2 regions of the Pseudomonas sp. B414 genome follow, and region 1 is predicted to be linked to the other one. Evidence: predicted binding sites of a transcription regulator. Region 1 holds the regulator's gene; the other holds the start of a gene.
What was found. The regulator sigma-54, encoded in region 1, starts transcription at its own class of promoters, with help from an activator protein. The targets are predictions, from matches to a motif close to ANTGGCATNNANNTTGCTNT.
Positions count from the first base shown of each region.

Region 2: a site for sigma-54 is predicted at 11,451-11,470, ahead of flgB (flagellar basal body rod protein FlgB). Genes of this name have one in related genera too.

Region 1 is NZ_JBUZTQ010000015.1:89,263-104,990, forward strand. Features, by position in the region: gene yjgA (ribosome biogenesis factor YjgA) at 33-554, opposite strand; gene pmbA (metalloprotease PmbA) at 662-2,008, shown strand; gene ACZRMH_RS14635 (FagA protein) at 2,150-2,545, shown strand; gene ACZRMH_RS14640 (class II fumarate hydratase) at 2,538-3,914, shown strand; gene ACZRMH_RS14645 (hypothetical protein) at 3,942-4,391, shown strand; gene ACZRMH_RS14650 (superoxide dismutase) at 4,393-5,004, shown strand; gene ACZRMH_RS14655 (ZIP family metal transporter) at 5,032-5,925, shown strand; gene ACZRMH_RS14660 (HPr family phosphocarrier protein) at 6,037-6,309, opposite strand; gene rapZ (RNase adapter RapZ) at 6,325-7,182, opposite strand; gene ptsN (PTS IIA-like nitrogen regulatory protein PtsN) at 7,185-7,649, opposite strand; gene hpf (ribosome hibernation-promoting factor, HPF/YfiA family) at 7,662-7,970, opposite strand; gene ACZRMH_RS14680 (RNA polymerase factor sigma-54) at 8,046-9,539, opposite strand; gene lptB (LPS export ABC transporter ATP-binding protein) at 9,776-10,501, opposite strand; gene lptA (lipopolysaccharide transport periplasmic protein LptA) at 10,501-11,046, opposite strand; gene lptC (LPS export ABC transporter periplasmic protein LptC) at 11,033-11,605, opposite strand; gene ACZRMH_RS14700 (KdsC family phosphatase) at 11,614-12,138, opposite strand; gene ACZRMH_RS14705 (KpsF/GutQ family sugar-phosphate isomerase) at 12,138-13,112, opposite strand; gene ACZRMH_RS14710 (ATP-binding cassette domain-containing protein) at 13,406-14,215, shown strand; gene mlaE (lipid asymmetry maintenance ABC transporter permease subunit MlaE) at 14,215-15,012, shown strand; gene mlaD (outer membrane lipid asymmetry maintenance protein MlaD) at 15,012-15,479, shown strand; gene ACZRMH_RS14725 (MlaC/ttg2D family ABC transporter substrate-binding protein) at 15,491-15,728, shown strand, end outside.
Region 2 is NZ_JBUZTQ010000018.1:38,066-53,793, forward strand. Features, by position in the region: gene ACZRMH_RS16005 (LemA family protein) at 1-513, opposite strand, end outside; gene bglX (beta-glucosidase BglX) at 757-3,048, shown strand; gene ACZRMH_RS16015 (ribonucleoside-diphosphate reductase subunit alpha) at 3,731-6,604, shown strand; gene codA (cytosine deaminase) at 6,817-8,055, shown strand; gene flgE (flagellar hook protein FlgE) at 8,447-9,766, opposite strand; gene flgD (flagellar hook assembly protein FlgD) at 9,796-10,521, opposite strand; gene flgC (flagellar basal body rod protein FlgC) at 10,537-10,980, opposite strand; gene flgB (flagellar basal body rod protein FlgB) at 10,984-11,391, opposite strand; gene cheR (protein-glutamate O-methyltransferase CheR) at 11,689-12,516, opposite strand; gene ACZRMH_RS16050 (chemotaxis protein CheV) at 12,561-13,493, opposite strand; gene flgA (flagellar basal body P-ring formation chaperone FlgA) at 13,570-14,340, shown strand; gene flgM (flagellar biosynthesis anti-sigma factor FlgM) at 14,492-14,818, shown strand; gene ACZRMH_RS16065 (flagella synthesis protein FlgN) at 14,868-15,335, shown strand; gene ACZRMH_RS16070 (flagellar brake protein) at 15,432-15,728, shown strand, end outside.

The sequences.
Region 1 (15,728 bases):
AGGCTGCAAGGCAGCCTTTGCGGGTACGAGGCTTAACGCAGACCGCGTTGAGTCTCGTCCAACCCACGGATGTACTTGAACAATTTGCGGCTAGAGGCCGGTGCCTTGTTATGAGCCAGCTCGTGTTTGGCCTGACGGATAACCGAGCGCATTTGCTGGCGGTCAGCCTCAGGGAACTCGGCAACAAACTTTTCCAGTACCGCGTCATCACCTTCGATCAGGCGATCACGCCAGCGCTCGAGGTTATGGAAGCGTTCGTTGTACTGGCGAGAAGAGGCATCGACTTGATCGATCATGGCAAGAATTTCTTCAAGCGGTTGATCGCGCATCAATTTGCCGATGAACATCATATGGCGCTTGCGCGCAATATTGGCCGTGTGTTTTGGAGCATCTGCCAAAGCCTTACGCATAGCGTCAGTCAGGGGCATTTTGTTCAGCAAGTCAGGCTTGAGTGTCGTGAGACGCTCGCCCAGATCAACCAGAGCATGAAGCTCGCGTTTGACCTGCGATTTGCTTTTTTCGCCGTCGAAGGCGTCGTCGTAAGAATCAACCATGGTGGCAGTCCGCAAAGAAACGCCGCCATGATAACCAGTCGGGGGCCGCTTGTCCGGCCCGGTCGCTCGGCGGCCCTGCCGAAAACAGAATTTGAGTGGAGAAAACCATGAGTGCAGTACAAAGCGTCGGCCCGCAGGCCTTGCCGGCACTGCAGGAGCAGGTCGAGCAAATCATTGCCGAAGCCAAGCGCCAGGGCGCCAGTGCCTGCGAAGTTGCGGTGTCGCTGGAGCAGGGTTTGTCGACCTCGGTACGTCAGCGTGAAGTCGAAACCGTCGAGTTCAATCGCGACCAGGGTTTTGGCATCACCCTCTATGTTGGCCAGCGCAAAGGCTCGGCCAGCACCTCGGCCACCGGCCCGGATGCTATCCGCGAAACGGTTGCGGCAGCGTTGGCAATTGCCAAACACACCTCTGAAGACGAGAGCTCGGGCCTGGCAGATGCCAGCCTGATGGCCCGTGACCTGAAAGACTTCGATGTATTCCACACCTGGGACATTACCCCGGAGCAGGCTATTGAAAAGGCCCTGGCCTGTGAGGCGGCAGCGTTCGAGGCAGACAGCCGGATCAAGAATGCCGATGGCACCACGCTGAGCACCCATCAGGGTTGTCGCGTATACGGCAACAGCAACGGCTTTATCGGCGGCTCGGCCTCGACCCGCCACAGCCTGAGCTGCGTGATGATCGCTGAAGGCGACGGCCAGATGCAGCGCGACTACTGGTATGACGTCAATTGCCAGGGTGAGTTGTTGATGGACGCAGCCACCATTGGCCAGCGCGCCGCTGAACGCGCTGCTCGCCGTCTGGGCTCGCGCCCGGTGCCGACCTGTGAAGTGCCGGTGCTGTTCTCGGCCGAACTGGCCGGTGGTTTGTTTGGCAGCTTCCTGGGGGCGATCTCGGGAGGCAACCTGTACCGCAAATCGTCGTTCTTGCTGGATGCCATGGGCCAGCAGATCTTCCCTGAATGGCTGACCCTGGATGAGCGTCCGCATTTGATGCGCGCCATGGGCAGTTCGTCGTTCGATAACGATGGCCTGGCCACCTACGCCAAGCCGTTTATCAAGGATGGCGAACTGGTGTCCTACATCCTCAGCACTTATTCGGGCCGTAAGCTGGGCATGCCAAGCACCGCCAACGCGGGCGGTGTGCATAACCTGTTCGTGACTCACGGTGACGAGGATCAAGCTGCATTGATTCGTCGCATGGGCCGCGGCTTGTTTGTTACCGAACTGATGGGCAGTGGCCTGAATATGGTTACGGGCGATTACTCCCGTGGCGCAGCGGGCTTCTGGGTGGAAAACGGCGAGATCCAGTTCCCGGTGCAGGAAGTGACCATTGCCGGCAACATGCGCGACATGTTCAAGCAGATCGTGGCTGTGGGCAACGATCTGGAACTGCGCAGCAACATCCGCACCGGCTCGGTGTTGATCGAGCGCATGATGGTGGCGGGTAGCTAACGCTGCGCTGTTCCATGCCAAGGCGTATCACTGAATCGGTGATACGCCTTTTTTGTGTTTGTGCATCTCATCCTTTGGCAGGCTTGTTTTGATAATCAATATCGCTTAATAATGAATCTCATTATCGAGTGAGCCTGGGTCATGAGTTCTGCCTTGCGTGAAGGGCCTTATCTAGAAAGCTGGCGCTGGATGAGCCGCCAGATCCGTTGCGGGCTGGCGCCAAACGAGCCGCGCCTGATCGAGCACTACCTGGCTGAAGGCCGCTACCTTGCGGGCTGCACGGCAACCTCGCCGTGGATGATTGCCGTCACCACCTTCCGGCTGCTGCTGGACACTGCAACCGACACCGCGCTGCCGTGGCACTGGCGCACCCAGTGTCTGGACCACGCCTGGCGTCCGCTGCGCGACCTCGAAACCCAAGCCCTTTGCAACTGCCGACTCAAGCGCTGGCAAAGCTTTGCCTGGCAGTTGGCGACCTGCGAGCTCGAACCTTCAATTTCTTTAACAGAACTGGTGCAAGGATTTCCCGATGAGTAACACTCGTATCGAACGTGACAGCATGGGCGAGTTGCGCGTGCCTGAGGCGGCGCTGTATGGCGCACAGACCCAGCGTGCAGTGGACAACTTCCCCATCAGCCATCAACGCATGCCTGCGCAATTCATTCGCGCACTGATTCTGGCCAAGGCCGCCGCTGCCCAGGCTAACGTCGAGCTCAAGCAGATCAGTGCGGCCCAGGGCGAGGCCATTGTCGAGGCTGCGCAGATCCTGCTGACGGGTGACTTCATGGAGCACTTTCCGGTGGATATTTTCCAGACCGGTTCGGGCACCAGCTCCAACATGAACGCCAATGAAGTGATCGCAACCCTGGCCACGCGTCTGCTGGGTGAGCCGGTCAACCCCAATGATCACGTCAACTGCGGGCAAAGCAGCAACGACATTATCCCCACCACCATTCACGTCAGCGCCGCTTTGGGCCTGCATGAACAGTTGCTGCCGGCACTGACGCATCTGGTGCAGGTTATCGAGCACAAGGCCGAACAGGTTCACGTCTACGTCAAAACTGGCCGAACCCACTTGATGGACGCCATGCCTGTGCGTATGAGCCAGGTGCTCAACGGCTGGGCGCAGCAACTCAAGGCCAATATCGAGCACCTGCACAACTTGCAGCCAGCATTGCAGTCGCTGGCCCAGGGTGGCACGGCGGTAGGCACCGGGATTAACGCGCACCCGCAGTTTGCTGCCTTGTTCAGCCAGCAGCTTAGTGCTTTGACCCAGGTGAAGTTCACCCCGGGCAAGGACCTGTTTGCCCTGATCGGTTCGCAGGACACCGCCGTATCCGTATCGGGGCAGCTTAAGGCCACCGCGGTGTCGCTGATGAAAATTGCCAACGACCTGCGCTGGATGAACTCCGGTCCCTTGGCCGGCCTGGGCGAGATCGAGCTTGAAGCCTTGCAGCCAGGCTCCTCGATCATGCCGGGCAAGGTCAACCCGGTAATCCCGGAAGCCACGGCAATGGTTGCCGCCCAGGTGATCGGTAACGACACGGTGATCACCATCGCCGGTCAGTCCGGCAACTTCGAGCTGAACGTGATGTTACCGGTGATTGCCCAGAACCTGCTGAGCAGCATCGAGTTGTTGGCCAACTCCAGCCGCTTGCTGGCCGACAAGGCCATTGCCAGCTTCAAGGTCAACGAGGCCAAGCTCAAAGAGGCGCTGTCGCGCAACCCGATTCTGGTGACGGCGCTTAACCCGATCATCGGCTATCAGAAGGCCGCTGAAATCGCCAAGACCGCCTACCAGCAAGGGCGCCCGGTGATTGATGTGGCGCTTGAGTACACCGATCTGCCACGTAGCCAGCTTGAAGTATTACTCGATCCCGAGAAGTTGACTGCTGGCGGCGTTTAACCCATCGACACTGCTTTGGAGGCTCACATGGAGCACTGGAAACGCACGATCGAAAGAGCCAATCGCTGTTTCGCCGAAGGCGAGCTGGTTGATGCCCGAGAGCATTACCTGCAGGCGCTCGCGCTGGCACAGGTGTTGTTCGAGCGCTGGAGTGATGCCGACGAAGCAGTGGCGGCCTGTGTCATTTCGCACCACAACCTGGCGGATCTGCATTTGCGCCTCAACCAGCCAGAGGAAAGCGTGGAGTACCTCTGTGCGATCCATCAGAGGTTGCTGCAAACCATGCAGAACACGCGCCTGACGCTAGCACTGCGTGAAGCTGCGCTGCGCCAGAGCAGCAAAACCTATGTAGAGCTTTTGAACTTCATCAGCGAGCACGGTGAATACCCGCGCTCCAATCTGTTGCTCAAAAGCAATGTGGCTCAGACCAGCCATGAGTTCTCGACTGTTAGCGGCCATCACTTAGGAGCACATTGATATGACTTATACCTTGCCTGCCTTGCCTTATGCCTACGACGCGCTTGAACCGCATATCGATGCGCAAACCATGGAAATCCACTACACCAAGCATCACCAGACTTACATCAACAACCTGAACGCGGCAGTGGAGGGCACGGAGTGGGCACAGTGGCCGGTGGAAAAACTGGTAGCCAGTGTCAACCAGTTGCCCGAAAAGCTGCGGGCTGCCGTGATTAACCAGGGCGGCGGGCATGCCAACCACTCGTTGTTCTGGGAAGTCATGAGCCCTAAAGGCGGGGGCAAGCCTGAAGGTGCGCTGGCCAAGGCCATTGATGAGCAACTGGGTGGCCTTGAGGTATTCAAGGAGAACTTCACCAAGGCGGCGTTGACCCGTTTTGGCAGTGGTTGGGCCTGGCTGAGCGTGACCCCGCAAAAAAAACTGGTGATCGAAAGCAGTGGCAACCAGGACAGCCCACTGATGAACGGTAATACGCCGATTCTGGGGCTGGACGTTTGGGAACATGCCTACTACCTTCGTTATCAGAATCGCCGTCCGGAATACATTAACGCGTTCTATAACGTGATTAATTGGCCCGAAGTGGCGCGCCGTTATCAAGCAGCGATCGGCTGAGCCCACTTAAAAGGATTCAGGCGGATTATGGGCACGCAAATAATGGCGGTCGGTGGGGTACGAATGTTTCGCTATGCCCTCGGCACGCTCTTGCTGTTAGCGGGCATGGCCTTGCTGGTGGCCAAGGGTCTGGTCTGGCTGGATCTGGAGCCGAAGTTGCTGCGGGCGCTGCAGGGTGGTTCGCTCTGTGCGCTGGGGACTGCATTGGGTGCGGTGCCGGTGCTGGTGATTCGCAAGATGCCGATGGCGGTCAGTGATACCTTGCTTGGCTTTGGTGCCGGGGTAATGCTGGCAGCTACGGCTTTTTCGTTGATCGTGCCGGGCATTGCTGCCGCCCAAAGCCTGGGTTTGTCACCCTGGGCTTCCAGCGGGCTGGTCAGCGCAGGTATTTTGCTGGGCGCATTCTGCCTGTTTCTGGTGGATCGCAAGGTCTCGGGTGCAGGGCCGGAGGTTTTTGTCGGCCGCCCCGGTGAGCCGGTCATTGCTCCGCGCATCTGGTTGTTTGTGATTGCGATAGTGGCGCATAACATTCCCGAGGGCATGGCGGTAGGGGTGTCGGCAGGTGGCGGCATGCCTGATGCCGATAGCCTGGCCATGGGCATTGCCTTGCAGGATGTGCCGGAAGGTCTGGTGATTGCTCTGGTGCTGGCTGGGGCGGGGATGTCGCGGGTCAAGGCGTTCCTGATTGGTGCGGCTTCAGGTTTGGTTGAGCCGGTGTTTGCTGTGCTCTGCGCCTGGCTGGTGAATCTGGCTGAGGTGTTGTTGCCGTTGGGGCTGGCATTGGCCGCAGGGGCGATGCTGCTGGTGGTGACCCAGGAAGTGATACCGGAGTCCCGGCGCAATGGTCACGAGAAACTGGCGAGCCTGGGCTTGTGTGTCGGCTTTTGCCTGATGATGGTGATGGATACGGCGCTGGGGTAAAAACTACTGTGGGAGCGGGCTTGCTCGCGATAGCATCACCTCGATCAATCAGATAGACCGAGGCGCCTGAATCGCGAGCAAGCCCGCTCCCACAGGATCGGTGTTGCTGCTTTATTCGCCTTCATCAAAGAAGTTGTTGATGAGCTTGGCCAGCGCATCCAGCGCTTCCTGCTCTTGCTCACCCTCGGTCTTTAGGTGGATGGTGGTGCCCTTGCCAGCTGCAAGCATCATCATGGCCATGATACTTTTGCCATCGACCATGGACTCAGGTGTGCGACCTGCCCGGACCTGACACGGAAACTGCCCTGCGACACCGACGAACTTTGCTGACGCCCGGGCGTGCAGGCCCAGTTTGTTGATGATTTCAATTTCCAGTGCAGGCATCGCGGGGTAGATCCTTCAAGTTAGGTCGCGGTGGCGAACCTGGACGTTCTTCAGAGTTTCTTGCAGGCATTTGCCCAGGCGTTCAGTCAGGTACACCGAGCGGTGATGCCCGCCTGTGCAGCCAATACCAATGGTCACATAGGCACGGTTGCTGGCAGCAAAGCGCGGCAGCCACTTAAGCAGGTAGCTGGAGATGTCCTGAAACATCTCCTCTACATCTGGTTGTGCGGCCAGATACTCCGCCACCGGCTGGTCCAGCCCGGATTGCTCACGCAACTCGGGCTTCCAGTAGGGGTTGGGCAGGCAGCGCACGTCAAACACCAAATCGGCATCTACCGGCATCCCGCGCTTGAAGCCAAACGACTCGACCAAAAAGGCGGTGCCGGGCTCAGGCTTGTTCAGCAGGCGCAACTTGATGGTGTCACGTAGCTGATACAGGTTCAGATTGGTGGTGTTGATGGTCAGGTCAGCGAGGTCAACGATTGGCCCAAGCAACTGGGTTTCATCGCGAATGGCTTCGGCCAGCGAGCGGCTTGCGCTGCTGAGCGGGTGGCGCCTGCGTGTTTCCGAGAAGCGCTTGAGCAGGGTCTCCTCGTCGGCATCCAGGTACAGGACATCGCACTGGATATGACGGCTGCGAACCTCTTCAAGCAACTGCGGGAAGCGCGACAGATGGCTTGGCAGGTTGCGTGCATCGATCGACACGGCTACCAGCGGTTGCGCCAATTCAGTATGAATCAGCGCCCGCTCGGCCAGTTCAGGCAGCAAACCGGCAGGCAGGTTGTCGATGCAATAGAAACCGTTGTCTTCAAGAACGGCGAGGGCAGTGCTTTTACCGGAGCCGGAGCGTCCGCTGACTATGACTAAGCGCATGATTAATGACCGTTCTGTACGTCCAGAACAACCTGATACAACGCTTCGTTGCTGGGTGCATTACGCAGTCTTTCGCGTACGTCTTTACGATCGAGCATGCTGGCGATCTGCCGGAGCAGTTCCAGATGTGCATCGGTTGCCGCTTCTGGCACCAGCAAAACGAACAGCAGGTCGACCGGCGCGCCATCGATGGCGTCGAAATCTATGGGAGCATCGAGGTGCAGCAAGGCGCTGACAGGCGACTCGCAGCCCTTGAGGCGGCAATGGGGTATGGCGATGCCGTTGCCAAAACCGGTGGATCCCAGTTTTTCACGGGCAATCAGGCTCTCGAATACATCCTGCATTTCCAGACCAGGCACTTCGCGGCTGATCAGGTTGGCAATGTGTTCGAGTGCGCGCTTTTTACTGCCGCCCGGCGCGTTCACCAAGGAACGGCCGGGGGTCAGGATACTTTCAAGTCGGATCATGGGTAGGGAGTATTAACGACCGGTTGCGCCCTGGAGCAGGCTTTGGGTCTTTTCCTTATGCTTTTTCAGTTGGCGATCAAGCTTGTCAGTGAGCAGATCAATGGCGGCATACATGTCGTCATGCTCGGCGTTGGCAACGACTTCTCCTCCATGGATGTGCAAGGTGGCCTCGATTTTCTGTTTCAGTTTTTCGACCGCCATCGTTACCTGTACGTTGGTAATCTTGTCGAAGTGACGCTCCAGTCGGTCGAGTTTTTCGCCGATGTATGCGCGTAGCGGTTCGGTGACTTCCAGTTGGTGTCCACTGATGTTGACTTGCATACAGTTTCTCCTTTGATGCCATTGCATAAAGCAGCAGGCCGAGCAGCCTGCCACTGAAACGCCGGGGTCCGTGGCTTACATCAAACGCTTGCGTTCGCTCGAAGGCGCTATCCCGAGGGATTCGCGGTACTTGGCGACGGTGCGACGGGCTACCTGAATACCTTGTGCCTCCAGTAAACCAGCGATCTTGCTGTCACTCAACGGCTTTTTCTGATTTTCCGCAGCAACCAGTTTTTTGATGATGGCGCGGATCGCGGTGGAGGAGCATTCACCGCCTTCAGAGGTGCTGACGTGGCTGGAGAAAAAGTACTTCAGCTCATAAATACCCCGTGGGGTATGCATGAATTTTTGCGTGGTCACCCGCGAGATGGTGGATTCGTGCATGCCCACCGCTTCGGCGATGTCGTGCAGCACCAGAGGCTTCATGGCCTCGTCGCCATACTCCAGAAACCCGCGCTGATGCTCGACGATCTGGGTCGCCACTTTCATCAGGGTTTCGTTGCGGCTTTGCAGGCTTTTGATAAACCAGCGGGCTTCTTGCAGCTGGTTGCGCATAAAGGTGTTGTCGGCGCTGGTGTCGGCGCGGCGCACAAAACCTGCGTACTGCGCGTTCACCCGCAGGCGCGGCACCGACTCCTGGTTGAGTTCTACCAGCCAGCGGTCATTGTCCTTGCGCACGATCACGTCAGGTACGACGTATTCGGCTTCGCTGGATTCGATCTGCGAGCCCGGGCGCGGATTGAGGCTTTGTACCAGTTCGATGACCTGGCGCAGTTCATCCTCTTTGAGCTTCATGCGACGCATAAGCTGGCTGTAGTCGCGTGCGCCCAGCAGGTCGATGTAGTCCGTGACCAGGCGCTTGGCTTCGTTCAGCCAGGGTGTCTTGGCTGACAGCTGACGCAATTGCAGCAGCAGGCACTCGCCCAGATTGCGTGCACCAATGCCCGAAGGCTCGAACTGCTGAATACGGTGCAGAACGGCTTCGATTTCATCGAGCTCGATATCCAGTTCCGGGTCGAACGCTTCGAGAATTTCTTCGAGGCTTTCGTCCAGGTAGCCCTGGTTGTTGATGCAATCAATCAGGGTTACGCCGATCAGGCGGTCGGTATCCGACATCGGCACCAGGTTCAATTGCCAGAGCAGGTGGCTTTGCAGGCTTTCACCGACAGAGGTGCGGGTGGTGAAGTCCCACTCGTCGTCATCGTTGCTTGGCAGGCTGCTGGCGCTGGTCTGGTAGACGTCTTCCCAGGCGGTGTCGACCGGCAATTCATTGGGGATGCGGTCGTTCCAGTCGCCTTCTTCCAGGTTGTCTACGGTTTGCGCGGACTCCTGATAGGTGGGTTCCTGAACGTCGGTATTGGGTTTTTGCTCAATGTTGTCGGCAAGAGGGTCTGCGTTGTCGAAGTCGTCGCCTTCTTCTTGGCGCTCGAGCATCGGGTTGGATTCCAGAGCTTCCTGGATTTCCTGTTGCAGATCGAGGGTCGACAATTGGAGCAGGCGGATGGCCTGTTGCAGCTGAGGTGTCATTGTCAGCTGCTGGCCCATTCTCAGGACTAGCGATGGTTTCATGGCAGGGGCTTAACACCTTATTCGCCGGCGCACATGGCGCCATCCACTACAGGGCGCGTGAGCGCCAAACATAAGCAAATTATATGCCTGAAACTGGTGCGTTTGCCTAGGGGGCGGTCTAAATTAGTTTAGTGGCCATGGCGTCAGTTTTGTGCGGCCTGTCGCGCGCCGGGCCAGTAAATAGCCGGTAGGCTTTTTGCTGGTCAGGCGCTTTGGTGTCCGGGAGTTGCCTTGCCTTACAGGCGGAACTCGTGACCCAGGTAAACTTCTCTCACCAACTTGTTGGCCAGAATCGTTTCAGCATCACCTTCGGCGATCAGTTGGCCGTCGTTGACGATATAGGCGGTTTCGCAGATATCGAGGGTTTCGCGCACATTGTGATCGGTGATCAGTACGCCAATGCCCTTGGCCTTGAGGTGGTGAATGATTTGCTTGATATCGCCGACCGAGATCGGGTCAACCCCGGCAAAGGGTTCGTCGAGCAGGATAAACTTGGGCGCGGTGGCCAGTGCGCGGGCAATTTCTACCCGGCGACGCTCACCACCCGACAGGCTCATGCCCAGGTTGTCGCGAATGTGGTTGATGTGGAATTCCTGCAGCAGGCTTTCCAGCTCTTTGCGCCGGCCTGCCTTGTCGAGTTCCTTGCGGGTTTCGAGGATCGCCATGATGTTGTCGGCGACCGACAACTTGCGAAAGATCGAGGCTTCCTGCGGCAAGTAACCGATACCGGCGCGTGCGCGACCGTGCATTGGTTCATGGCTGACGTCCAGATCGTCGATCAGGACGCGGCCCTGATCGGCATGCACCAGGCCGACGATCATGTAGAAACACGTGGTTTTACCCGCGCCGTTAGGGCCGAGCAGGCCCACGATTTGCCCGCTGTCGATCGACAGGCTGACATCACGCACGACCTGACGGCTCTTGTAGCTTTTGGCCAGATGCTGGGCTTTCAGAGTTGCCATTACTGGGCCTTCTGCTGGTCGGTTTTCTTCTTGGGCTGGATTACCATGTCAATGCGCGGGCGTGGCGCGGTGACATTGGCACCCGTGGCCCGGCCGGCGTTGGCGACTTGCTTGACCGTGTCGTAGACGATTTTCTCGCCTTCGGTGGTGTTGCCGTCGTTGATGACCTTGGCCTTGTCGATCAGCACGATGCGGTTTTGCGGCGCATGGTATTGAATGGTGACGGCATAAGCCTGGACCGGTTTAGGGTCGGTAGCTTTTTGCAATTGCTCGAAGTAAGCCAGGTTACCGACGGAAGTCACCACGTCGATTTCGCCCGCTGCGTTGCGAGTAATGGTCACAGTGTTGCCGGTGATTTTCATCGAGCCCTGGGTGATGATGACATCGCCCTTGTAGGTGGCAACGCCTTGCTTGTCATCCAGTTGCGCCTCGTTGGCCTGGATGCGGATAGGTTGTTCGTTGTCGTTCGGCAGAGCCCAGGCGCTCACGCTTCCCAGTGCTGCGCTCAAACTGAGCAATAAAGGGAGGGTTTTAACGAGACTCATACTGTCCTCTTACGTTGGACAGCAGGTCCATCCTGCCGTCTTTCAAATATGCTTTCATGCCCTTGCCAGTCGTTACGCCGCCAGCGCCGTCGATTCTAACGTCTCGCTCGGTCTGCGCATATTCCTTCTGCGGGAATACAGTCATGCGGGTACTGGTGATAATGGTGGTGCGTTTTTTCTCGTCGGTGCGCGCAATGCGCACCGAATCGATCAGCTCGACTTCGGTACCGTCCGGGTTGACTTCGCCGCGTTCGCTCTGCACGTGCCACGGGTAGACCGTGCCGCGATACAGGTTCATGTCGGGGTTGGTCAAAAGAGTGACCTCTGAAGCCTTCAAATGTTCAAGCTTGTCGGAGGTCAATTCGTACTGCAGCTTGCCGTCGGGTAAAAACTGCAGGCTGCGGGCATTGGTGGCGTAGTAGTCGATAGCGTGTTCATCAACAGCCAGGGTAGGGGTGTCGAGAAAACGCTCCGGTCTGATATTCCAGTAGCCAACAGCTGCAAACAGCGAAGCAATCACTGCGAACAGCACTATTTGGCGAATCTTTTTGCTCAGCATAGAAGGCTCTATAGGTAGGCGGCGTGGGCTGCGTCCAGGCTGCCCTGGGCACGCAGAATCAGCTCGCAGAATTCGCGGGCGGCACCTTCACCGCCACGTGCCTGGGTAACACCGTGGGCATGTTCGCGGACAAAGCTGGCGGCGTTGGCCACTGCCATGCCCAGCCCCACCCGGCGGATAACCGGCAGGTCAGGCAAGTCATCGCCAAGGTAGGCAACCTGCTCATAGCTTAGGTTGAGTTGGCCAAGAAGCTCGTCCAGTACCACCAATTTGTCTTCACGGCCCTGGTACAGGTACGGGATGCCCAGGTTTTGCGCGCGACGCTCGACTACCGGGGTTTTGCGACCGCTGATGATTGCCGTCTGCACTCCGGCGGCCATGAGCATTTTGATGCCCTGGCCGTCGAGGGTGTTGAAGGTCTTGAATTCGCTGCCATCTTCGAGGAAGTACAGGCGACCGTCGGTCAACACGCCGTCAACGTCAAAAATGGCCAGTTTGATGCCTTTGCCGCGCTTGAGAAGTTCCTGGGTCATTACATTACTCCTGCGCGTAGCAGATCGTGCATGTTCAAGGCGCCCACCGGGCGGTCTTGCTGGTCGACCACCACCAGCGCGCTGATTTTGTGGTCTTCCATGATTTTCAGGGCTTCTGCCGCCAGCATGTCCGCGCGGGCGGTCTTGCCGTGTGGGGTCATGACGGCATCGATGGTGGCATTGCGGATATCGATTTCGCGGTCCAGGGTGCGGCGCAAGTCGCCGTCAGTAAAGATCCCGGCCAGTCGACCGTCTTCTTCAATCACCACAGTCATGCCCAGGCCCTTGTGGGTCATTTCCATCAGGGCTTCCTTGAGCAAGGTACCGCGTACGACTTGCGGCAGCTCTTCGCCGGAGTGCATGACGTTCTCAACCTTGAGCAGCAGGCGACGGCCCAGTGCGCCACCAGGGTGCGAGAAGGCAAAGTCTTCCGCCGTAAAGCCGCGGGCTTCCAGCAGCGCAATGGCCAGGGCATCACCCAGTACCAGGGTCGCGGTAGTGGAGGAGGTTGGTGCCAGATTTAATGGGCACGCTTCCTGGGCTACACGTGCGTCAAGGCTGACATCGGCGGCCTTGGCCAGCGGCGACTCAGGGTTGCCGGTCATGCTGATCAGCTTGATGCCCAGGCGTTTGATCAGGGGCAGCAAGGTAACGATTTCGGCGGTTGAACCGGAGTTGGACAGGGCGAGGATGATGTCATCGCGGGTGATCATGCCCATGTCGCCGTGGCTGGCTTCTGCCGGATGGACGAAAAACGCCGTGGTGCCGGTGCTGGCCAAGGTAGCGGCAATCTTGTTGCCGATATGCCCTGACTTGCCCATGCCGACCACGACTACCCTGCCTTTACTTGCCAGAATCATCTCGCAAGCGCGTACGAAATCTGCGTCGATATGGGCCAGCAAGCCCTCTACGGCTTCCATTTCGAGGCGGATGGTGCGTTGGGCGGATTGAATCAGGTCGCTGGATTGGCTCATGGTTGAAGTCGGGTAGCCTGAGAAAAGGCCAGGATTATAGCGGTTATGCGACGTTCCCTCACGCTTGATCGCAGTGCTTTGTTGTCTCAATACGCAAACTACTCACCTGCTTACAGAAAAAACCTCTTTATTTCACTGTATTGAGGCTGAAGCGGCACTCCTTCGGTCTTGGGCGGTCACTATCAGCAGTGGTATAGTTCGCCGCCAGTTCGGCCCGCCAGGGAACGCGTGCTTCTTTAATATGAAGTTTGGTGTCCGGGTGAGAGGCAGAGGCTGCATCGCAAGGAGTTTAGATGAGCGCCGATAACGCCTACGCGGTCGAGCTGAAGGGAGTGTCCTTCAAGCGCGGTACGCGCAGCATCTTCAATAATGTCGATATTCGTATTCCTCGTGGCAAGGTCACGGGAATCATGGGCCCGTCGGGCTGCGGCAAAACCACACTATTGCGCCTGATGGGCATGCAACTGCGTCCCAGCAGCGGCGAAGTGTGGGTCAACAATCAAAACCTGCCGACCCTGTCGCGCAGTGATTTGTTTGATGCCCGCAAGGATATGGGTGTGCTGTTTCAGAGCGGTGCGCTGTTTACCGATCTGGACGTGTTCGAGAACGTTGCCTTCCCGCTGCGGGTGCATACCCAGCTGCCGGAAGAAATGATTCGTGACATCGTGTTGCTGAAATTGCAGGCGGTGGGCTTGCGCGGGGCTATCGACCTGATGCCCGATGAGTTGTCCGGCGGCATGAAGCGTCGGGTGGCCTTGGCGCGGGCGATTGCCCTGGATCCACAAATCCTGATGTATGACGAGCCCTTCGTGGGCCAGGATCCCATTGCCATGGGCGTGTTGGTGCGCCTGATTCGTCTGCTCAACGATGCGCTGGGTATCACCAGTATTGTGGTTTCCCACGATCTGGCCGAAACCGCGAGTATCGCCGACTATCTTTATGTCGTTGGTGATGGCCAGGTGCTGGGGCAGGGTACGCCTGAAGAATTGATGAACGCCGATAATCCGCGCATTCGTCAGTTTATGACCGGCGATCCGGATGGCCCGGTTCCGTTTCACTTTCCGGCGTCGGACTACCGAACCGATCTACTGGGGAAGCGCTGATGCGCAAGACTTCATTAATGGACCGTATCGGCCTGTTTGGTCGGGCCGGGATCGATATCGTCGCGGTGCTGGGGCGTTCGACGGTTTTCCTGTTTCATGCATTGCTGGGGCGTGGCGGTATCGGTGGCAGTTTTGGGCTCTTGCTCAAGCAACTGCACTCCGTCGGCGTCATGTCGCTGGTGATTATTGTTGTGTCCGGCATTTTTATCGGCATGGTACTGGCGCTGCAAGGCTTCAGTATCCTCTCCAGCTATGGTTCCGAGCAGGCGGTAGGGCAGATGGTTGCCCTGACCCTGCTGCGCGAGCTGGGGCCGGTGGTCACGGCTTTGCTGTTTGCCGGTCGTGCCGGGTCTGCGCTGACGGCTGAAATCGGCAACATGAAATCCACCGAGCAACTGTCGAGCCTTGAAATGATCGGGGTCGACCCGCTCAAGTACATCGTTGCGCCGCGGTTGTGGGCCGGGTTTATTTCCCTGCCGGTGCTGGCGATGATTTTCAGTGTGGTCGGCATCTGGGGCGGATCGTGGGTTGCAGTGGACTGGCTGGGCGTCTACGACGGCTCCTACTGGGCCAATATGCAAAACAGCGTAACCTTCAGTGGTGACGTACTTAACGGGATCATCAAAAGCATCGTTTTTGCCTTTGTGGTGACCTGGATTGCCGTGTTTCAAGGTTATGACTGCGAGCCCACTTCAGAGGGGATCAGCCGTGCCACTACCAAGACCGTGGTGTATGCCTCACTGGCAGTCCTCGGCCTGGACTTTATTTTGACTGCCTTGATGTTTGGAGATTTCTGATGCAAAACCGCACCATGGAAATCGGTGTCGGCCTGTTCCTGCTGGCTGGCATCCTGGCTTTGCTGTTGCTTGCCCTGCGGGTCAGCGGACTGTCCCCGACTGCGAGCACCGATACCTATAAGCTTTATGCCGATTTTGACAATATTGCCGGCCTGACCGTGCGCGCCAAAGTCACCATGGCTGGCGTGACTATCGGCAAGGTAACGGCGATTGATCTGGACCGTGACAACTATAGGGCCCGTGTCACTCTTCAGGTGGGGAAGGCGGTGGATAATCTGCCGGTCGATTCGACAGCGTCTATTCTCACCGCGGGCCTGCTGGGCGAAAAATACATTGGTCTGAGCGTGGGCGGTGAAGACGCCGTGCTCAAGGATGGGGACACCATTCACGACACTCAGTCGTCCTTGGTTCTTGAAGACCTGATTGGTAAATTCCTGCTCAATACCGTTAGCAAAGAAGCCAAATAAGGAGCTTTCAGATGATTTCTCTCTTGCGCCGTGGCCTGCTGGTAATTCTGGCTGCAGCTCTTCCGCTGGCGGCGAATGCTGCGCCAGGGCAGTCTGCCCATGACATCGTTTCAGACACAACGACCCGGTTGCTGGCCGACCTGGCTGCCAACAAAGAACAGTACAAGCAAAGCCCGAGCAAGTTCTACGATGCCCTGAACGAAATTGTCGGCCCTGCTGTAGATGTTGATGGCATCTCCAAAAGCATCA
Region 2 (15,728 bases), on a different contig from region 1:
ACGCCCCGGAAAGGTGCGTATCTCGGTGTTGTAGCGTTCAACCGCGAGGATAAAGTCACGACGGGCCACGCTGATGCGATTTTCCGTGCCCTCAAGCTGCGATTGCAGCGACAGGAAATTCTGGTTGGACTTGAGGTCCGGGTAGCGCTCGACCATCACCATCAATCGGCTCAAGGCCCCCGTCAGTTGGTTTTGCGCTTCCTGGAACTGCTTGAGCTTTTCCGGGTTGTTCAGGGTGCTGGCATCGACCTGGATCGAGGTTGCCTTGGCCCGCGCTTCAATCACCGCCGTCAGGGTCGCCTGTTCCTGTTTCGCCGCGCCCTTGACCGTTTCGACCAGATTGGGGATCAGGTCGGAGCGGCGCTGGTACTGGTTCTGCACTTGTGACCAGGCTGCCTTGACCTGCTCGTCGAGGGTCGGAATGGTATTGATGCCGCACCCGGCAAGCACACTACTCAAGGCCAACAGGGCCATGACTTTCCACCCCGGGGCCCTAATACTTTGTATTCCCATGTTTGTGACGCTCCGAAATAACCACATTGGGTTTATTGACCACACACCACGCCTAAAAACTCCCGGCAACACTGGATTGCTCGCGGTGAATCAGCTAAAAGACTCCCTGCCATGCAGGAATACTCTGTTCTAAAGGTAGGTCAAAACTTTAATCCAAGTACTCCTGATACCTCCCCAGAACAATATCGCTGCACGAGCGCAGGCTTGCCTCGCTTCAAGTGAGCGGCTGCGCAGAAGAATCCAATGAGAAATATGTGTTTGCTGGGCATCGTCATCAGCCTGGCCAGTCACACCGCGTGGGCCCAAACCCCACCCGCCCCGCTTGCGCCAAAAGATGTATTTGTTGCGCAACTGCTGAAAAAAATGACCGAGGCTGAAAAGATCGGGCAATTGCGCCTGATCAGTATCGGCCCGGAAATGCCCCGCGAGATGATCCGCAAGGAAATCGCCGCTGGCCGTATCGGCGGGACATTCAATTCCATCAGTCGCGACGAAAACCGCCCGATGCAAGACGCCGCCATGCGCAGCCGTCTGCAGATCCCGATGTTTTTCGCCTATGACGTGATCCACGGCCATCGCACCATTTTCCCGATCAGCCTGGCCCTGGCGTCGAGCTGGGACATGGATGCCATCAGCCTGAGCGGCCGCATCGCCGCCAGGGAAGCCAGCGCCGACAGTATCGACCTGACCTTTGCGCCTATGGTCGACATTGCCCGTGACCCGCGCTGGGGTCGCACCTCCGAAGGCTTCGGTGAAGACACCTACCTGGTTTCGCGCATCGCCAAGGTCATGGTGCAAGCCTATCAGGGTGCATCCCCTGCCCTGCCCGGCAATATCATGGCCAGCGTCAAGCACTTCGCCCTGTATGGCGCAGTGGAAGGCGGACGGGACTACAACACCGTCGATATGAGCCCGACACGCATGTTCCAGGACTATCTGCCGCCCTACCACGCCGCGATTGAAGCGGGCGCGGGCAGCGTGATGGTGGCCCTGAACTCGATCAATGGCGTGCCAGCCACCTCGAACATGTGGCTGATGCAGGATTTGCTGCGCAAGCAATGGGGCTTTAAAGGCGTGGCGGTGAGCGACCACGGCGCGATCATCGAACTGATCAAGCACGGCGTGGCCAAGGACAGCCGCGAGGCCGCCAAACTGGCGATCAAGGCCGGTATCGACATGAGCATGAACGACAAGGCCTACGGCGAAGAGCTGCCCGGCCTGCTCAAGTCCGGCGAAGTTCCGCAGAGCGATCTGGATAATGCCGTACGTGAAGTGCTCGGCGCCAAGTACGACATGGGCCTGTTTGCCGACCCATACCTGCGTATCGGCAAGGCTGAGGATGACCCGGCCGACACCAAAGCCGAAAGTCGCCTGCATCGTGCCGAAGCCCGCGAAGTGGCACGCAAGAGCCTGGTCCTGCTGAAAAACCAGAATGACACCCTGCCCCTGAAAAAGCAGGCACGCATTGCTCTGGTCGGTCCGCTGGCCAAGGCTCCGATCGATATCATGGGTAGTTGGGCAGCCGCCGGGCAGCCTGCGCAATCTGTGACCGTATATGACGGTATGCGCAATGCCATCAGCCAGCAGGACAACCTGATCTATGCCCGTGGCGCCAATATCACTGACGACCAAAGCGTCGTCGACTACCTGAACTTCCTCAACTTCGATGCACCTGAAGTGGTCAACGACCCGCGCCCGGCGCAGGAGATGATCGACGAGGCAGTCAAGGCCGCACAGCAGGCAGATGTGGTGGTTGCCGTGGTAGGCGAATCCCGGGGCATGTCCCACGAGTCGTCGAGCCGCACCAATCTGGACATTCCAGCCAGCCAGCGCGCCCTGATCACTGCGCTCAAAGCCACCGGCAAGCCGCTGGTACTGGTTTTGATGAATGGCCGCCCGTTGTCGATCGACATGCAACAGCAGCAGGCTGATGCAGTGCTGGAGACTTGGTTCAGCGGCACCGAAGGCGGTAATGCGATTGCTGACGTACTGTTCGGCGACTACAACCCGTCCGGCAAACTGCCGATCACCTTCCCACGCTCGGTTGGCCAGATTCCGACTTACTACAGCCATCTGAGCATTGGCCGCCCCTTCACACCGGGCAAGCCGGGCAACTACACCTCGCAGTACTTCGATGAGGCCAACAGCCCGCTGTATCCGTTTGGCTATGGCTTGAGCTACACCGACTTCAGCCTGTCGGCTGTAACTCTGTCGGCCAAAACCCTGAAACCGGGCGCGACCCTGACGGCCAGCGTGACGGTGAAAAACACCGGTAAACGTGCAGGGGAAACCGTGGTTCAGCTGTATGTTCAGGACGTCACTGCGTCCATGAGCCGAGCGGTCAAGGAGCTGAAAAACTTCGAGAAGATCATGCTCAAACCTGGCGAGCAGAAGGTCGTGCAATTCACCCTCAGCGACAACGACCTGAAGTTCTACAACGCGCAGTTGCAGCATGTCGCCGAACCCGGCGAATTCAACGTGCAAATCGGCCTGGACTCGCAAAACGTCGAGCAAAACAGCTTCCAGTTGCAGTAATTCCGCACAATTGCCGGGCAGGCCCCCTGCGGCCTCCCGGCACGTCTTTTCGCTTGACCTTTTCTATCTTTGCGCCCGCCAGAAAATGCGTTCGGACAGCGCTGTTTTTTGTGGTAGGGTTCGCGCCCTCAAAATGCAGCACAACGGATTTGTTCCGGCTAAATCCGGTGACAAACGGCTAAATGCCGGTGCAGTGCGGCCTACGTGGACCTTCAAGCTTTCACACACAATTTACACACAGGGTTATCCACAGGCAGTACGTTGCACAACCCCTATAAAACGCATATCTTGTATCAGCTCCGCCAAAAAACCCCATATGTAGGGTTTCAGGCCAAAAACCCAACACAACTCAGACGAGAATTTCAAGCCCTTTTCTCGCGCCTGTCGGGTTAAACCAAACGCAGTTTTCAAAGTCCAAGCCGCTTATGCGGATGGCAACCGCTTTCCAACCCAAAGGTCGGAAAGCGGCCCGGGTGTTGCAGTAAAAATACTGTCATCCAACAGGAATACGGTTTTACGCGGTCTGCGTGAACCAGGACTTCGGCACGGAAGCGGCTTAACCCCCCTTCTGTACGTCCCGAAGTTGTTATGCCCGGCTCATTACCGGTTGTAGTGCTTCAGGACGGAACGGTGGGCACCCAAAAGGCGCCCAAACAAACATAGAGAATGTGGAGACACCCCCATGCAAACCGATACAACTCGCGAGAACTCGCAGGGTACCGATTCAAATCTGGATCTGTCTGCGACCGCGCCAGGCCAGCTGCGCGTGATCAAACGTAACGGGGCTGTAGTTCCTTACACCGATGACAAGATCACCGTTGCCATCACCAAGGCGTTTCTCGCAGTTGAGGGTGGCAATGCTGCCGCTTCGTCGCGCATTCACGACACCGTTGCACGCCTGACCGAACAGGTTACTGCAACCTTCAAGCGCCGCATGCCATCGGGTGGCACCATCCACATCGAAGAAATCCAGGACCAGGTTGAACTGGCCCTGATGCGCGCCGGCGAGCAAAAAGTGGCCCGCGACTATGTGATCTACCGTGACGCACGCTCCAAAGAGCGCGCCACCCGCGCACCGGCCGAAGACGCCGTGCAGGCGCACCCGTCGATCCGCATCAGCCTTGCCGACGGCACGTTCGCGCCGCTGGACATGGGCCGCCTGAACACCATCGTGACCGAGGCCTGCGAAGGCCTGGCAGAAGTCGACGGCGACCTGATCCAGCGCGAAACCCTGAAAAACCTCTACGACGGCGTAGCGCTGAGCGACGTCAACACCGCCCTGGTGATGACCGCCCGTACCCTGGTAGAGCGCGAGCCGAACTACTCGTTCGTGACCGCCCGCCTGCTGATGGACACCCTGCGTGCCGAAGGCCTGAGCTTCCTGCAAGTCGCTGACAGCGCCACTCACCACGAGATGGCCGACCTGTACGCCAAGGCTCTGCCTGCTTACATCGCCAAAGGTATCGAGTTCGACCTGCTGAACCCGGTGCTGGCCACCTTCGACCTGGAAAAACTGGGCAAGGCGATCAACCACGAGCGCGATCAGCAGTTCACTTACCTGGGTCTGCAAACCCTGTACGACCGTTACTTCATCCACCACGATGGCGTACGTTTCGAACTGCCACAAATCTTCTTTATGCGTGTGGCCATGGGCCTGGCGATCGAAGAAAAGCAGAAAGAAGACCGTGCAATCGAGTTCTACAACCTGTTGTCGTCCTTCGACTACATGTCGTCGACCCCGACTCTGTTCAACGCCGGTACTCAGCGTCCGCAGCTGTCGAGCTGCTACCTGACCACCGTGCCGGACGACCTGTCGGGCATCTACCACGCGATCCACGACAACGCCATGCTGTCCAAATTCGCCGGTGGCCTGGGCAATGACTGGACGCCGGTACGTGCACTGGGTTCGTGGATCAAGGGCACCAACGGCAAATCCCAGGGCGTTGTACCGTTCCTGAAAGTGGTGAACGACACTGCCGTAGCCGTTAACCAGGGTGGCAAGCGTAAAGGCGCCGTGTGCGCTTACCTTGAAACCTGGCACATGGACATCGAAGAGTTCATCGAACTGCGCAAGAACACCGGTGATGACCGTCGTCGTACCCACGACATGAACACCGCCAACTGGATCCCTGACCTGTTCATGAAGCGCGTCTTCGATGACGGCCAGTGGACCCTGTTCTCGCCGTCCGAAGTACCGGACCTGCACGACCTGACCGGCAAGGCCTTCGAAGAGCGCTACGAGTACTACGAAGCCCTGTCCCAGTACCCGGGCAAGATCAAGCTGTTCAAGACCATCCAGGCCAAAGACCTGTGGCGCAAAATGCTCTCCATGCTGTTTGAAACCGGCCACCCATGGCTGACCTTCAAAGACCCGTGCAACCTGCGCAGCCCGCAGCAGCACGTCGGCGTGGTACACAGCTCGAACCTGTGCACCGAAATCACCTTGAACACCAACAAGGACGAAATCGCCGTTTGCAACCTGGGTTCGATCAACCTGCCGAACCACATCGTCAACGGCAAGCTGGACACCGACAAGCTCAAGCGCACCATCGACGTAGCCGTTCGCATGCTCGATAACGTTATCGACATCAACTACTACTCGGTGCCGCAAGCCCGCAACTCGAACTTCAAGCACCGTCCGGTTGGCCTGGGGATCATGGGCTTCCAGGACGCCCTGTACCTGCAGCACATTCCTTACGCGTCGCAAGCCGCCGTTGAATTTGCCGACAAGTCGATGGAAGCGGTCAGCTACTACGCGATCCAGGCGTCCTGCGACCTGGCTGACGAGCGTGGCGCTTACGAGACCTTCCAGGGTTCGCTGTGGTCCAAAGGCATCCTGCCACTGGATTCGCAACAGATCCTGATCGAGCAGCGTGGCCAGAAGTACATCGATGTTGACCTGAACGAATCCCTGGACTGGGCACCGGTTCGTGCCCGTGTACAGAAAGGCATTCGTAACTCCAACATCATGGCCATCGCACCGACCGCCACCATCGCCAACATCACTGGCGTATCGCAGTCGATCGAACCGACCTACCAGAACCTGTATGTGAAATCGAACCTGTCGGGCGAATTCACCGTGATCAACCCGTACCTGGTTCGCGACCTGAAAGCCCGCGATCTGTGGGACTCGGTGATGATCAACGACCTGAAGTACTACGACGGTTCCGTGCAGCAGATCGAACGCATCCCGCAAGAGCTCAAAGAGCTGTATGCCACTGCGTTTGAAGTGGACACCAAGTGGATCGTTGACGCCGCCAGCCGTCGTCAGAAGTGGATCGACCAGGCTCAGTCGCTGAACCTGTACATCGCTGGCGCTTCGGGCAAGAAACTGGACGTGACCTACCGTATGGCCTGGTACCGTGGTCTGAAAACCACTTACTACCTCCGTGCCCTGGCCGCGACCAGCACCGAGAAGTCCACCGTCAACACTGGCAAGCTCAACGCAGTATCGAGCGGCAACCATAGTGAAGACGTCGTCGCAGCCCCTGCCGGTCCAGCACCGGTGCCAAAGGCCTGCGCGATCGACGAGCCGGATTGCGAAGCTTGCCAATAAGCTGAGCTGGCAGGCGGGTCAAACCGCCTGACCCAAAACCCCCGTCAAACCCTGGTAACAGCTGGGTTTGGCGGGGGTTTTGTTTTGTGGGGAGAAAAAACTCCCCGTAGTCGCTGGCGAGGCACGAAGGCTGCGAGCTTTAAATCAAAAGCTCGCAGCCTTCGTGCCTCGCCAGCGACTACATTGCATGGAGGCCAACGACAGGAACGCCCATGAAAATAATCAATGCCACGCTGCGGAAAACTCCCGGCCTGTATACGGTCAGTTGCGAAGGCGAGCGCATCAGCGCCATCACTTTGCAGCCCGGCACAGTGCCTGCGCAAGACGGCGATATTGATGCCAAAGGCCAGTTACTGATTGCGCCATTTGTAGAGCCGCATATCCACCTGGATGCAGCCCTGACAGCGGGCCAGCCAGAATGGAACCTGAGCGGCACGCTGTTCGAAGGCATCGAGCGCTGGGCACAGCGAAAGGCCACCATTACCCACGAAGACACCAAGCAGCGCGCCCACGCCACTATTCGCATGCTCGCCGAGCATGGCATCCAGCATGTGCGCACCCATGTTGATGTAACCGACCCGACCCTTGGCGCGCTCAAGGCGCTGCTGGAAGTGCGCGAAGAGGCCCGCCATCTGATTGACCTGCAAATCGTTGCCTTTCCACAGGAAGGGATCGAGTCCTACGCAGGCGGGCGCGAACTGATGACTCGCGCAATAGAAATGGGCGCAGATGTGGTCGGCGGTATCCCCCACTTTGAAAACACCCGGGAGCAAGGGGTCAGTTCGATCAAGTTCCTCATGGACCTGGCCGAGCGCACCGGCTGCCTGGTGGATGTGCATTGCGACGAAACCGATGACCCGCATTCGCGCTTTCTGGAAGTGCTGGCCGAAGAAACCCGCGTACGCGGCATGGGCAGCCGGGTGACCGCCAGCCACACCACGGCCATGGGTTCTTATGACAATGCCTATTGCTCGAAGCTGTTCCGCTTGCTCAAGACTTCGCAGATCAATTTTGTCTCATGCCCGACCGAGAGCATTCACTTGCAAGGGCGCTTTGACACATTCCCGAAACGTCGTGGCGTGACCCGGGTGGCCGAACTGGACCGGGCCGGGATGAATGTGTGTTTCGGTCAGGATTCGATCAAGGACCCGTGGTACCCCCTGGGCAACGGCAATATCCTGCGGGTGCTGGATGCCGGTTTGCATATCTGCCACATGATGGGTTTTGAGGATCTGGCGCGCTGCCTGGATCTGGTGACCGACAACAGCGCACGCACGCTGAATCTGGGTGAAGGGTATGGCATCAAGGTGGGGCGCCCGGCCAACCTGCTGGTGCTGGATGCCGAGAGCGATTATGAGGCGGTGCGCCGTCAGGCCAAGGCGCGGGTGTCGATCCGTGGCGGTAAGGTGCTGATGACCCGGGTGCCGGAGCGGGTTGAGTTCTTTACTTGAGGTGTAGTCTCCCTTCGAGAGCGGCTACGCGGTCTGCCAGACGAACCGAGGTGGCTCATCGCAGGCAAGCCTGCTCCCACAAGTTTTGCGCTGAACACAAAATCGGAGCATTGCAGGGACTATTGTGGGAGCGGGCTTGCCCGCGATGCAGGCGGTGAAGTCTGCCAGACGAACCGAGGTGGCCCATCGCAGGCAAGCCTGCTCCCACAAGTTTTGCGCTGAACACAAAATCTGAGCATTGCAGGGACTATTGTGGGAGCGGGCTTGCTCGCGATGCAGGCGATGACGGTCTGCCTGGCAAACCGAGGTGATCCATCGCAAACAAGCCAGCCCCACAGGTTTTGAATCGCTCACAAAACCCCATCTCAGCAGGATCATTGTGAGCCCGGTATTACGTCATCTGAATAATGGTCTGCATGATGGTACTTTGGGTCGAAATGGTCTTGGCGTTGGCCTGGTAGTTGCTCTGCGCCTTGATCAGATCCACCAGCTCATTGGTCAGGTTGACGTTGGAGTCTTCCAGCGAGTTGGACTGGATCGCGCCCAGGCTGCCGATCTTCGGTGCGTCGTAACCGGCCATGCCCGAGGCATAGGTTTCTTTCCAGGCAGTGCCGCCTACCGGTTGCAGGCCTTGTTCGTTGGTAAAGCTGGCCAGGGAGATCTGGCCAATGGCGCGGCTCTGGTTGTTGCTGAAGTTGGCGAACATCACGCCCGAACCGTCAATGGTCAGGTTGTTGATCTGGCCGGTGGCATAACCGTCCTGGGTCGGCGGGTTACGCGAACTGTCGGTGTTGTACTGGGTGGTTTTGGCCATATTGATGACGATGCCACCCACTTTGGCCGTTGCACCGTTCTCTTTCCACTCACCATTGATCATGGCGCCCGGCTTCCAGCCGCTGACGACCAGAGTGTTTTCAGCTTGATCCTCGACCGGATCAGGCTGGCTGACCTTGGTCAGCGCACCGGACGAGTCAAACTCCATGGTCGAGGCCACGGGCGCCGTGGCACCTTCCCCTGACGCCAGGGTGCCATCCGGGTTGCGGCCGTCGATCAGGGTATAAGAGCTCCAGGTATTGGCCCCGGTCTTGACCATGTACTGGTCCATCGGGTGCGCGTTGCCCTGGGTGTCGTAGACCGTGGTGCTGAATTTTTTGGTGTAGCTGGTGGATACGGTCGGGTCGAACGGAACCTTGGTCTGATCGATCGCATCGGAGCTGGAGTTCAGGTTGATCTCTGACGTCACCGAACCGGTCGGCTTGGGCGCCAGGTTCGAGGTGTCGATCCGCAGGTCGGTCAACACGCCGTTGATGATATTGCCGTTGGCATCCACGCCGTAGCCCTGCAAGCGCGCGGTGCCATCAGAGCTGGTCACGTAACCGTTGCTATCGGACTTGAAGGTACCGGCACGGGTGTAGCTCAAGGAGCCGTTATCGCTCAGCACGAAAAAGCCGCTGCCCTGAATCCCCATGTCCAGCAGGTTGCCGGTGTTGTTGACCGAGCCCTGACCAAAGTTTTGCGAGACCGCTGCCAGGTTCACGCCACTGCCGATGGTCTTGCTGCCTATGCCCAGCTTGTTGGCCGAGTAGATATCGGCAAATTCTGCGCGCGAGGCCTTGAAACCGGTGGTCGCCGCGTTGGCGATGTTGTTGCCGGTCACGTCGAGCTGCTTGTTCGCCGCATAGAGGCCGCTAAGGCCGATATTGAATGACATGTTTCTCTCCTTGAGGCGTATGAGTCGGCTTAGAGGCCAATGGTCTGGACTTTGGACATGCCAATGCTGCCCAGGCCTGCGAGGTTGAGCATGATTTCACCGCCGGTCTTGCTCAGGGTCACGCTGTTGACCGTGGCTGGCAGATAGGTAGTGAGCGCCGTGGTCGCCGTGTCGGTTTTGCTCGATGCGGTGAAGGTGTAGGAACCCTTGTCCAGCAGCACACCGTCGTCGTCCTTGCCGTCCCAGGTAAAGTCCACGTTGCCGGCTTTCTGGCTGCCCATCTCGATGGTGCGGACCACTTCGCCGTCAGCATCGGTAATGGTGATAGTGGGCTTGGAGTCGGCGTCCTTGACCACCACGGTGCCGTTGAATGGTTTTTCGCTGGCGGGGTCTACGTAGGCTTCACTGGTTTGCACGATGACCGAGCGCCCCACCAACGACGAGGCCTGCAGAGCCTGTGAGGACTGCAAACCGCCCGACAGGGAGTTGACCGTGTCATTGAGCGTGGTGATGCCTTCCAGGCTGCTGAACTGTGCCAGCTGCGCAACAAACGCCGTGTTGTCCTGCGGGTCCAGCGGGTTCTGGTTTTTCAGCTGGGTGACCAGCAGTTGCAGAAACGCATCCTTGCCCAGTGCCGTGTTGCCCGTCACGCCCTTGGTGGCCGCTGCCACGCTGGTATCGGTGGTCTTGGCCTGGGCGGAGTTGGCAAGCACCTGGTTAAGGGTCAAGCCGCTGGTGGAATCGGTCACACTCATTTGTCTCGCCCCTTATCACTGACCCAGGGTCAGGACCTTCTGCATCATGGTTTTGGCGGTGTTCATCATTTCGGCGTTGGTCTGGAACGAACGACTGGCGGAAATCATGTCAGCCATTTCTTCAACCACGTTGACGTTGGGGTAATAGACGTAGCCCTTGGCGTCGGCAGATGGATGGTTAGGCTCGTAACGGGCCTGCAACTCGCTTTGGTCTTCGACCACCGCCGTCACCTGCACGCCTTTGCCGGCAGCGTCCTGGTTCTGGAACAGCGAGTCGCCGCCAGTGCCTTGCGCGCCTTCGAACATAGTGGCGAATACCGGGTGACGGGCGCGGTAGGTCTGGTCGATGCTCGACGACACGGTGTCGGCGTTGGCGATGTTACTGGCCACGGTATTAAGACGCGTGGTCTGGGCACTCATGCCGCTGCCGGCAATATTGAACACACTGGCTAGAGACATGGGTTACTCCCCGCGCAGGGCCGACATCAGCCCTTTGAATTTGCTGTTGAGCAGGGTGAAGCTGGCCTGGAAGTTGACCGCATTCTCTGCGTAGTTTGACTGCTCGATCTGAGCGTCCACGGTGTTCTGGTCGATCGACGGTTGCATCGGCGTGCGGTACAGCAACGACTCGTCGCCGCTGCTCAGGCCCTGGGCTTCGATATGGCGGGTATTGGTCTTGTTCAACGCAAAAGTGCCGTTCTGGTTTTTGTCGCTTTGTGCGGCGAGCACAGAGGCAAAGTCCAGATCCCGAGCCTTGTAGTTCGGGGTGTCGGCGTTGGCGATATTGTTCGCCAGCACTTCAGCGCGCTGAGCGCGAAAGCCAAGGGCTTGCTCATGGATACCGAGCGCTTTGTCGAAGCTGATGCTCATGTCGAAAAACCTTTGTGGGCTGACCTGAGAAAGTGATTCAGGTTTTACATGACAGGGATAGAGCAAACCCCGTGCCAGTTTTTACAGCCCCGTAAATCAAGGGTTTTACCTGTAGCGCAGGGCGGCAATGCCAGAAAAGCGGCAACGCTTGACCGCTGACTGCCGCTTTTCTGCCGCTTTGCAGTTACAACACATGACCCATGTGGGAGCGGGCTTGCTCGCGATGGCATCAATGCGGTTTTCTGACAAACCGCAGCGCTTGCATCGCAGGCAAGCCAGCTCCCACAGAGAGGGTGGCTATTTGGCCTGGTAGATAATCCCCGGGCTGCACTGGACCATCTGATAGTGGTCCGGCAAGCCGTTAAGCGCTTCGGAGGCGCCCAGAAACAGGTAACCGCCCGGCTTCAGGGTGCTGTGGATGCGCAGCAGGATGTCTTTCTTCACTTCTGCCGAAAAGTAGATCAGCACGTTGCGGCAGAACACGATATCGAACTTGCCAAAGCCTGCGTAACTGTCCAGCAGGTTGAACGGGCGGAACTCGACCCGGCTCTTGATCGGCGCCTTGATCACCCAGCGCCCCGGCCCCTTGGGGTCGAAATAACGCTGCAGGCGTTCAGGTGACAGGCCGCGGCCAATCGCCAGATTGTCGTATTCGCCGGTGCGGCAGGTATTGAGCATCTGCGCGGAGAGATCGGTGGCAAAAATCTGCACACCCGCCTTCAACTGCCCCAGGTTGCTGCGCTCGAACTCGTCGATCGCCATCGACAGTGAATAGGGTTCCTGCCCCGAAGAACAGGCCGCCGACCAGATACGCAAACGCTGGCCCGGGCTGGCCTTGATCTGCTCCGGCAGCACCTTGTTTTTCAACACTTCAAAGGGGTAGGTATCACGAAACCACAAGGTTTCGTTGGTAGTCATGGCATCGACCACCTGCTCGCGCAGCCCACTGCGCGGCTGGCTCTGGATACGCTGAATCAACTCGCCCAACGACTTGATGCCTTGTTGCTCCATCAGTTTGTTAAGCCGGCTGGAGACCAGGTACTGCTTGTTTTCACCCAGCAAAATGCCACAGGCTTTTTCCAGAAAGACCCGGAATTGTTCAAAATCCAAATTAGCCGTCGACAAATGTCCTGCCTCTTAAATCGTTTTGACCGCCAGGGGCTGAGCCCCTAGCTGAAGTCTGCTGCTTTGATCCGGTCAACTACCCGGGATGCCAGGTCGTCAGGCCTGAATTTGGCCAAAAAGTCATCGGCACCGACCTTTTTGACCATTGCCTGGTTGAAAACCCCGGACAACGAAGTATGCAGAATGATGTGCAGCTTTTGCATCCGTGGATCGTTGCGGATTTCCGCCGTCAGGGTGTAGCCGTCCATTTCCGGCATCTCGATATCCGAGATCATCATCAGAAATTCTTCGGCCGGGTCCTTGCCCTCTTCCACCAGCTTGCGCAGGTAGTCCAGCGCCTGTCGGCCGTCGTTCAACGACACCACTTCCACGCCCACCGTTTGCAGGCAGCGGGCAACCTGCTTGCGCGCCACCGACGAATCGTCGACGGTCAGCACCCGCAATGACAGCGCCTTGCTTCGGGTTTCGACATCGACCACACCATGGGTGATGGTTTCCGGCGATGGCGAAACTTCCGCCAGGACCTTTTCAACATCGATGATCTCGACCAATTGGTCGTCCATCCGGGTCACGGCCGTCAAGTAATGGTCGTGGCCGGTGCCCTTGGGCGGTGGATGGATATCTTCCCAGTTCATGTTGACGATACGCTCGACCGAACGCACCAGAAAGCCCTGGGTCTTGGTGTTGTACTCGGTGATGATCACAAACGGGTTGCTCTGGTCTTGCAAGGCACCCGCCCCGGTGGCCATTGCCAGATCGAGGATCGGAATGGTCGCACCGCGAATGCTCGCCACGCCACACACCACAGGGTGGGACTTGGGGATCATGGTCAGCTTGGGGCATTGCAGCACCTCCCGGACCTTGAACACATTAATCCCGTAAAGCTGTGGCCCATCCAGGCGAAACAGCAACAGCTCCAGGCGGTTTTGCCCCACCAGTTGAGTGCGCTGGTTAACCGCATCCATCACTCCGGCCATACTCAGCTCCTCTTAAAAACTTAAAGTTTCAACCCGCATTCTCCGTAAACGGCACGGGGCTTGCTTTTTATCGGCCATGAACGCCAAAACGACAAATTCCTGCCACCGACTTTTCCCGCTGACTCTGCGCCGCTGCTGCCTGAGCGTGCTGGCCGCCGGAGCCTTGCTCAGCGTAGGCACTTATAGCAGGGCTGACGCATTTACATCGCCTGAAAAGCTTATCGGCGTGACCCAGGGCTTTCTTGAATTCACCGTTGAAGACTACCTGGCCACCAGCCAGACCGAAGGACGCTATCAGATCCAGGTCAACAATCTGGACCCGCGCTTGCGTCTGGCCGAGTGCGACAAGGAATTGACAGCCACCCTGGAAAGCCCGGCGCAACCCATGGGCCGCGTGATCGTGCGCGTGCGCTGCGAAGGGCTGTCGCCCTGGACCATTTTTGTGCCGGCCCAGGTCAAACTGTTCCGCGATGTGGTCACCGTCAATCATCCACTCAAGCGCGGCATGGTTATCGACTACCCCGACGTGACCCTGCGCGAACGCGATGTCAGCCTGATCAGCCAGGGCTACCTGACCGCGACCGAGCTGGCCGTAGGCCAAAAACTGCTGCGGCCCATGGTCACCGACCAGGTGTTGACCCTCACCCATCTGGAGCAGGCGGCTGCCGTGCGCAAGGGCGATCATGTGGTGATCAGCGCCCGCAGTGGCACATTAAGTGTCAAAATGCCCGGCGAGGCCCTGTCAGACGGTGGCCTTAGCGAGCAAATACGGGTAAAAAACCTGAATTCCAAACGTGTAATCCGCGCCCGGGTCACTGGGCCCGGGCAAGTAGAAGTGGCATTGTAGGAAAGTTGGCATCAGTCTCCTGACTTTCCTACACTGTGGTTTGACGCAGATCAGTACAGTTCTGTGTGAAGCTATGATTAATCGAGCCTAAAGTTTTCCCGGGTATGGCCGAAAACATGGCAAGCGTCCAAATACCCCGAGGTTTTTCGTTATGGTCATCGACTTCAGTCGTCTCAACAGCGCCCCGCCCCTCGCCGGCAGTACGCGCAGCAACGCCAGTCAGGAAGCCGGCACTGCCACGCAAGCGGCCCCGGCAAAAAGCCCTGAGCCAACCAGCGCCAGCGCCCCAAGCGGGGAATCTGTTCACCTCAGCCAAGAGGCTCAACAGTTGCAGAAGATCAGCGACTCGTTGCGTGACCAACCTGCCGTCGATAAAAATCGGGTGGCCGAGCTTAAACAAGCCATCGCTGACGGCAGCTATAAAGTCGACAGCGAGCGGGTCGCCAGCAAACTGCTTGACATGGAAGCCCAGCGCTAGGCCCACGGCCAGTGCCGCGCTTTTGGACGCTTAACTCCCAGAGCCCGCCATGCACGACGAAAATTTACTGCAATTGATCAACGATGACCTCGCACCCGCCGGGCAATTGCTCGGTTTGTTGCAGGACGAGTCCATCGCCCTTAAAGGCCGCGACATGCAGGTGCTGGAGACTATTCTGGCGCGCAAGCAGTCGCTGATCATTTTGCTTGAGCAACATGGCCGCAGGCGCAGCGAGATCCTCGCCAGTCTTGGCCTGGCCACCAATCGTAGCGGCCTCGAAAGCCTTGCCAGCCATTCCAGCGTGGGTGCACAACTGCTCAGTCAGAGCGATGTGCTGAACCAGTTGCTGGCTCAATGCCAGGCCGCCAACCTGCTCAATGGCCAGTCGATCCAGACCCAGCAGGCGATCACTGCCAACCAGCTGCGCATTCTGCATGGCGGCGAAGCTCCGTCGCTGTATGACGCCCGCGGCACCACTTCGATGCTCAACAAGCACCGCGCCTACAGCCAGGCTTGAACCCGCGCCACCACCGTATATAGCGAGACACACAACATGATGGCAGAATGCCCATCTTTTGCGTGTCGTTGTATTTTGTCTGGAGATTGATCAACCGTGTTCGACGCCCAAGATGCTCCGCAACCGCCAAAGGTGCTGACTACGCCTTTGGAAATAGCTTCCAACCTGCGGATGCTGCAAGAGAGCCATGACCCGCTGATCATCACGTTCGAGGACCGCACCCAGCGTTTCCAGAGCTACGTGGTGGATGTCGATCGCGAGCGCAACTCCATGGCGCTGGACGAAATGATCCCACGGGGTGGCGAACGTTTTCTTGAGGCGGGTGTACCGTTTCGGGTTGAGGGCTTCCATGACGGTGTGCGCATCGCCTGGGAATGCACCACCCAGCTGACC